Regions from separate parts of the Streptomyces sp. NPDC045678 genome, predicted to be linked through region 2. Evidence: riboswitches for the same ligand, from Rfam matches in the RefSeq annotation. Region 2 holds a riboswitch; the other holds the start of a gene.
What was found. Region 2 has a riboswitch for glycine ahead of gcvP (aminomethyl-transferring glycine dehydrogenase). Riboswitches for the same ligand answer to the same signal wherever they lie in the genome.
Positions count from the first base shown of each region.

Region 1: it holds a riboswitch for glycine, as region 2 does, so the genes downstream of both, gcvT (glycine cleavage system aminomethyltransferase GcvT) here and gcvP (aminomethyl-transferring glycine dehydrogenase) in region 2, are expected to answer to the same signal.

Region 1 is NZ_JBWKJS010000011.1:55,970-59,365, reverse strand. Features, by position in the region: gene AC07DO_RS33045 (enhanced serine sensitivity protein SseB) at 1-774, opposite strand, end outside; gene AC07DO_RS33040 (AAA family ATPase) at 835-1,536, opposite strand; glycine riboswitch at 1,686-1,795, shown strand; glycine riboswitch at 1,796-1,908, shown strand; gene gcvT (glycine cleavage system aminomethyltransferase GcvT) at 1,947-3,080, shown strand; gene gcvH (glycine cleavage system protein GcvH) at 3,157-3,396, shown strand, end outside.
Region 2 is NZ_JBWKJS010000013.1:9,391-12,786, reverse strand. Features, by position in the region: gene gcvP (aminomethyl-transferring glycine dehydrogenase) at 1-1,681, opposite strand, end outside; glycine riboswitch at 1,869-1,967, opposite strand; gene AC07DO_RS35765 (PRC-barrel domain-containing protein) at 2,112-2,504, shown strand; gene AC07DO_RS35760 (DNA polymerase IV) at 2,511-3,396, opposite strand, start outside.

The sequences.
Region 1 (3,396 bases), on a different contig from region 2:
GATGCGGTGGTAGAAGGGACGGACCTTCGCGCGCAGCCAGTCGCCGACGGGGTCCTGTGCCACGTCGAGCAGTACCAGGTTCACCGGCCACGGAATCGGCACCTGTCCGAGTGCCCGGCCGAGCGCTTCCATGGGCAGGTCGCGTGCGTTGCCGTCCCAGGTGGACAGCTCGACGCCGACGAAGAGCGTCGGGTCGTCCGTCTCCACGGCGGCCAGGCAGCGGCGCGCGGTGAGCACGACGCCCGCGGTCTCGAACTCGCGGCCCGCGGCGGCGAGGAAGTCGACCGGGTCCTCCTGCCAGTCCGGTTCGAAGAGGCGGACCCGGCCGCCGGTGCTCGGGCCGTCCAGCTCGGTTCGGCCGGTCCTGCACAGCTCGGCGACGGCGGGCGGCGGCAGCGGGGCGCCGACGGTGCCGTCCGGGTTCAGCGCGATGCCCAGCTGCGGGGGCAGGCCGCGGGCGAACTCCACGGCGGGCGCCACGGTGACGCCCATCCGGTCCGCCGCGTCGCCGAGCGCCTGGCGGAACTGCTGCTCGGAGGTGAAGACGGGGACGTATGCCTGTCCTTCGATCTCCAGGGTCGGCAGGTCCAGGGTGCCGCTGTCGGGGCCGCCGCCGTTGGGAAGCGGTATCCAGAGGTGGCTGCGGCCGAGCACCTCGACGATGCGGGCGCCCGCCGACGCGGGGGCGCCCAGTGAGGCCGCGAGGACCTCCTCCAGTTCATTGCCCGGCCATCCGCCGTACGGATGGGCATGTGCCTGCGCCGGAAAGTCCATCTGTCCAACCCCTGCTCGCGACCGCTCTGCCTGCGGCTCGAACCCTAACGCCGGGCCCGGTCACCGGTCGAAGGCGATCACCCGCAGGACCTGCGCGGCCGCGCGGTCGAGCAGCACCGCGGAGCGGCAGCCGCGCGGCAGGTCGCCGCGCTCGGTGGCGGCGACGAGCCGGCCGACCGTCCTGCGGTGGCGTGCGAACGCGTACCGGGAGACGCCGCGGCCGCGCTCGTGCTGGCCCCGCAGCGCGGTGTCCACCGGGACGTCGAGCATCAGGAGGTGCAGGGCCGTGCCGCGGCGGGCGGCCTCGCGGGCGAGCCAGCGGCGCACCCACGTCTGGGTGCCGCAGTCGTGCACGACGACGCCGGCCCCGGAGCGGAGGGCGCGGCGCAGCGTCGCGTAGTGCGCGAGGCGGACCAGGGGGCGGTACACCGCGTAGGGCAGCAGTCGCGGCATGCGGTGGGACCAGCGGTCGCGGGTGTCCTGGGAGTCGATGCGCGGGCCGGTGACGGCCTGCCGCATCAGGGTCGATTTTCCGCCGCCGGGCAGCCCGGAGACGACGACCAGGTCGCCCTCGCCGAACGTGAGGCGGCGCGGGCTGTGGCCGGCCCGCTGCCGCAGGTCGCGGACGACGGCGACGGGGAGCCGGCCGCAGCTCTCCGCGGCCGGGGCGGGGGCCTGCTCGGGCAGCGCCTTGGGCAGCGCCACCCCCGTGGAAGTGGCGTAGAGACTCGTCCTGCTGCGCACCGTGATCGGCCTCCCCATAGCGGTCACGTACTGCTTCCCCACCAAGTGTAAAGAGAAGGTAATGCGACACAAGAGCGTTCCGGGGTGACGGAACCCTCTGCCGGACACGGGTCCCCCTGAACAGAGTCGCGTGCAATGATGTGCGCGCCAACTCCATACAGGCCGTTCGAATCCGCGCGGGAGAGTCTCCGGAACCAGTTTCTGAGCTGGGTACCCGGGGCGCCGAAGGAGCAAGCCCCTCCCTTGAATCTCTCAGGCCCCGTACCGCGCGGGCGAGGCACATCTGAAAAGCGGGCCGCCCCGGCGGTCCCACCCAAGGTGCAAGCCGGCGTCTCGGAGAACGAGACACTCCCGGCGAACCTCTCAGGTTCCGATGACAGATGGGGAGGACAGACCTCGCCGCCCGTCATGCCCTGGGAGTCCCCTTCATGAGCACTGCCCCCCGTCTCACCGCCCTCGATGCCGTGCATCGTGCGCTCGGCGCGACCATGACCGACTTCGCGGGCTGGGACATGCCGCTGCGGTACGCCAGCGAGCGCGACGAGCACAACGCCGTGCGCACCAAGGCCGGCCTCTTCGACCTGTCGCACATGGGTGAGATCACCGTCAGCGGCCCCGAGGCCGTGGACTTCCTGAACTTCGCGCTGGTCGGCAACATCGGCTCCATCGGCGTCGGCCGCGCCCGCTACACCATGATCGTCGCCGAGGACGGCGGCATCCTCGACGACCTGATCGTCTACCGGCTCGGCGAGCCCGACGCCCCCGAGTACATGGTCGTCGCCAACGCGTCCAACGCCCAGAACGTGCTGAACGAGCTGAGCAACCGCGCCGGGGAGTTCGACGTCGAGGTCCGCGACGACCGCGAGGCGTACGCGCTGCTCGCGGTCCAGGGCCCCGAGTCCCCCGGCATCCTGAAGTCCCTCACGGACGCGGACCTGGACGGCCTGAAGTACTACGCGGGCCTGCCCGGCACCGTCGCGGGCGTCTCCGCCCTGATCGCCCGCACGGGCTACACCGGCGAGGACGGTTTCGAGCTGTTCGTCTCTCCCGGTGACGCGGAGAAGCTGTGGGGCGCGCTGATGGAGGCGGGCACGCCCGTCGGCATGGTCCCGGCCGGCCTCTCCTGCCGCGACACGCTGCGCCTGGAGGCGGGCATGCCGCTGTACGGGCACGAGCTGACCGCCGGCCTCACGCCGTTCGACGCGGGCCTCGGCCGGGTCGTGAAGTTCGAGAAGACCAGCCAGTCGGACACCTTCCTCGGGCGTGCCGCGCTCGCGGCCGCCGCCGAGCGCGCCGAGACCGCCCCGCCGCGCAAGCTGGTCGGCCTGATCGCCGAGGGCCGCCGCGTCCCGCGCGCCGGTTTCCCGGTGGTCGCGGACGGCAAGGTGATCGGCGAGGTCACCTCGGGCGCCCCGTCCCCGACGCTGGGCAAGCCGATCGCGATGGCGTACGTGGACGCGGAGCACGCGGCGCCGGGCACCGAGGGTGTCGGCGTGGACATCCGCGGCACCCACGAGCCCTACGAGGTCGTGGCGCTGCCGTTCTACAAGCGCCAGAAGTGACCCCCGCGTCAGAAGTGACCCCCCGCACATCTTCCCCGTTCCGCAGCACCCACCCGCGTACAGGAGAATTCAGGTCATGAGCAACCCCCAGCAGCTTCGCTACAGCAAGGAGCACGAGTGGCTCTCGGCCACCGAGGACGGCGTGGCGACCGTCGGCATCACCGAGCACGCGGCCAACGCGCTCGGTGACGTCGTCTTCGCGCAGCTCCCCGAGGTCGGTGACACGGTGACCGCGGGCGAGTCCTGCGGCGAGCTGGAGTCGACCAAGTCGGTCAGCGACCTCTACGCCCCGGTGACCGGCGAGGTCGTCGCCGCC
Region 2 (3,396 bases):
CCTCGGCGAGACGCTCCTCCAGCTCGCGGATGAGCGTGAGGTAGCCCTGGGCCTGCTGGGCGGGGGCGAAGGGGTGCAGCTGGCCGAATTCGGGCCAGGTGACCGGCTCCATCTCGGTGGTCGCGTTGAGCTTCATGGTGCAGGAGCCCAGCGGGATCATGCCGCGGTCGAGCGCGTAGTCGCGGTCGGCGAGCTTGCGCAGGTAGCGCAGCATCGCGGTCTCGGAGCGGTGCTGGTGGAAGACGGGGTGCGTCAGGTAGTCGTCGCCGCGCAGCAGGCCCGCGGGCAGCGTGTCCGCGGTGGCGGCGTCCAGCGCCTCGATGTCGGCGTCCACTCCGAACGCACCCCAGACGGCGGCCAGTTGGGCGCGCGTCGTGGTCTCGTCACAGGAGAGGGAGACGTGGTCGGCGTCGACCCGGTGGATGTTCACGCCGGCTTCGCGGGCGGCGGAGACGAGCTGCTCGGCCTTGCCCTCGACGCGCACGGTCAGCGTGTCGAAGTACGCACCGTGGACGACCTCGACGCCACCGGCGGTGAGCCCGGCCGCGAGGAGCGTCGCGTACCGGTGCGTGCGGCGCGCGATGGACTTCAGGCCCTCGGGCCCGTGGTACACGGCGTACATTCCGGCCATGACGGCGAGCAGCACCTGTGCGGTACAGATGTTGCTGGTGGCCTTCTCGCGCCGGATGTGCTGCTCGCGGGTCTGGAGGGCGAGGCGGTAGGCCTTGTTGCCGTCGGCGTCGACGGAGACGCCGACGAGGCGGCCGGGGAGGCTGCGGGCGAACTTCTCACGGACCGCCATGTAGCCGGCGTGCGGGCCGCCGAAGCCCATCGGCACGCCGAAGCGCTGCGTCGTGCCGACGGCGATGTCGGCGCCGAGCTCGCCGGGCGAGGTGAGCAGGGTCAGCGCGAGCAGGTCGGCGGCGACGGTGACGACCGCGCCGAGCTCGTGGGCCTCGTCGATCAGCGGCTTGATGTCCCGTACGACACCGGAGGCGCCCGGGTACTGGACGAGCACGCCCACGACCCCGCGCTCGGCGACCTCGGCCGGGATGCCCTGGCTCAGATCGGCGACGACGATCTCGACACCGGTCGGCTCGGCGCGGGTCTGGATGACGGCGACGGTCTGGGGCAGCGCGTCGGCGTCGACGACGAAGACGCCGTTCTTGACCTTGCCCATGCGCCGCGACAGCGCCATGGCCTCGGCGGCGGCGGTGCCCTCGTCGAGGAGCGAGGCCCCGGAGGTGGGCAGACCGGTCAGCTCGGCGACCATCGTCTGGAAGTTGAGCAGCGCCTCGAGACGGCCCTGCGAGATCTCGGGCTGGTACGGCGTGTAGGCCGTGTACCAGGCCGGGTTCTCCATCACGTTCCGCAGGATGACCGGCGGCGTGAACGTCCCGTAGTACCCGAGTCCGATCATGGAGTCGAGGACCTGGTTGCGGTCGGCGAGGGAGCGCAGCTCGGCCAGCACCTCGGCCTCGGTGCGCGCGCCGGGCAGGTTCAGCGCCTCGGCGTTCTTGATCACATCCGGTACCGCGGCGGCCGTCAGCTCGTCGAGCGAGCCGTACCCGACCTGGGCGAGCATCTTGGCCCGCGCTTCCGCATCGGGCCCTATGTGCCGCTGCTCGAAGGGGATGCCCTGCTCGAGCTCGGAGAGCGGGATGCGATTGGTGGCAGTCATTGCGGAGGCCTCCTGGTCTGCACGACCTGCGAGGGGTACCACGGCGCGGGTACCCGGACGGCCTCCCCCTCTGTCATGTCAACCTGAGAGCTTCACAGGCCCGTCTCGCGACAGATCTGCTTTCACCGTCGGTGAGGAAGGGTTCCGAACGTGCCCGCCCGACGCCCGCCCTGCTTTCCAGAGTGACCTCGTCCGTGCGGTACGGGTGCCTGAGAGATTCCGGGGAGGATTTGCTCCTTCGGCGCCTCCGGATGTGTGATCCGGAGAGCTCTCCCGCACGGGGTCAGCGGCCAGGCGCCAGCGTACCAGCGAGGACCATGCCCGATCCCTCGAGTGGCCGCCTGCCCCGAAGTGCTCTTTCGTAGTGACTACGAATGATTAAGGATGAGTTACGCCCGTTTTCGACAAGCCGCGACCAGCTGGAGGGCCCGTGCAGACCGATATCGATCCGCGCAACCTGATCGGCCGCAAGGCGTTCGACCGGAACGGGGCGAAGATCGGCACGGTCGACGAGGTCTACCTCGACGATGCGACCGGCGCCCCGGAGTGGGCCGCCATACGCACCGGTCTCTTCAGCCGGGACGCCTTCGTCCCCCTGGAACCCAGCGAACTCGTCGAGGACGGCACCCTGCGCATCCCTTTCGACCGCGACCTGATCAAGGACGCCCCGGACTTCGGAGTGGGGCGCCACCTCTCCCCCGAGCAGGAACTCCAGCTCTACCACCACTACGGCCTGGACACGACACCCCCACAGCCCCCGCCCTCCTCCGTGCCACCCCCGGACCAGGACTTCGGCCGCGTCGCGGGCACGGAGAGCCCCTGACGCACCTCAGCCGGAAACGGGCCGTGCGGCCGGCGCCGGCGCGGCGACCAGCGGCAGCGGCTCCGCGGGCGCCAGCTCCGGGTCGTCCGTACGGAACGTCCGCACCCGCCCCGGCGCCGACAGCGGCGTCTCGAAGCGCACCGTCACCCGCCCGAGGCCGCTTCCCTGCACCCACCCGTGCCCGTACTGGGCATGCCGCACATCGTGCCCGGCGACCCAACGCCGCTGCGCCGGCGCCACCGGTTCCTCGGCACGCTCCGGCTCCGGACCCACCGGCCCCACCGCCTCCCCCGGCCCGGCCTCCCCGCTCTTCGCCAGGGACACTCCCTCCGCGCTCGCGGTCTGCGCCTGCGCCTCCGCCTGGGCCTGCGCGAAGAGATCTTCCTGCGTGTAGTCCGCGAGGCCCGTGACGCCCACTCCCAGGAGCCGGACGCCCCCTGTGGTGTCCACGGCCTCCAGAAGCCGCGCCGCGGCCTCCTGGACCACCCCTGGGTCGTCCGTGGGCCCGCGCAGCGTCTCGGACCGCGTCAGCGTGGAGAAGTCGAACCGCCGCACCTTGAGCACGATGGTCCGCCCCGAGTGCCCCGCCGCCCGCAGCCGCTGCACACACCGCTCGGCGAGCCGCGCGACCTCCGCCCTGACCCGCACCCGGTCGTGGATGTCCACGTCGTACGTGTCCTCGACACTGACCGACTTCGACTCCCGCTCCGCCACGACGGGCCGCTCGTCCCGCGCGAGCGCCATCGCGTACAGAGAGCCTCCGTGGGCCTTGCCCAGGAGCCGTACGAGCTCGTCCTCACCCGCCTCCGCGATCTCGGCGACCGTGAGGATCCCGGCCCGCCGCAGGTGGTCCCCCGTGGCGGGCCCCACCCCGGGCAGCGTCCGCACCGAC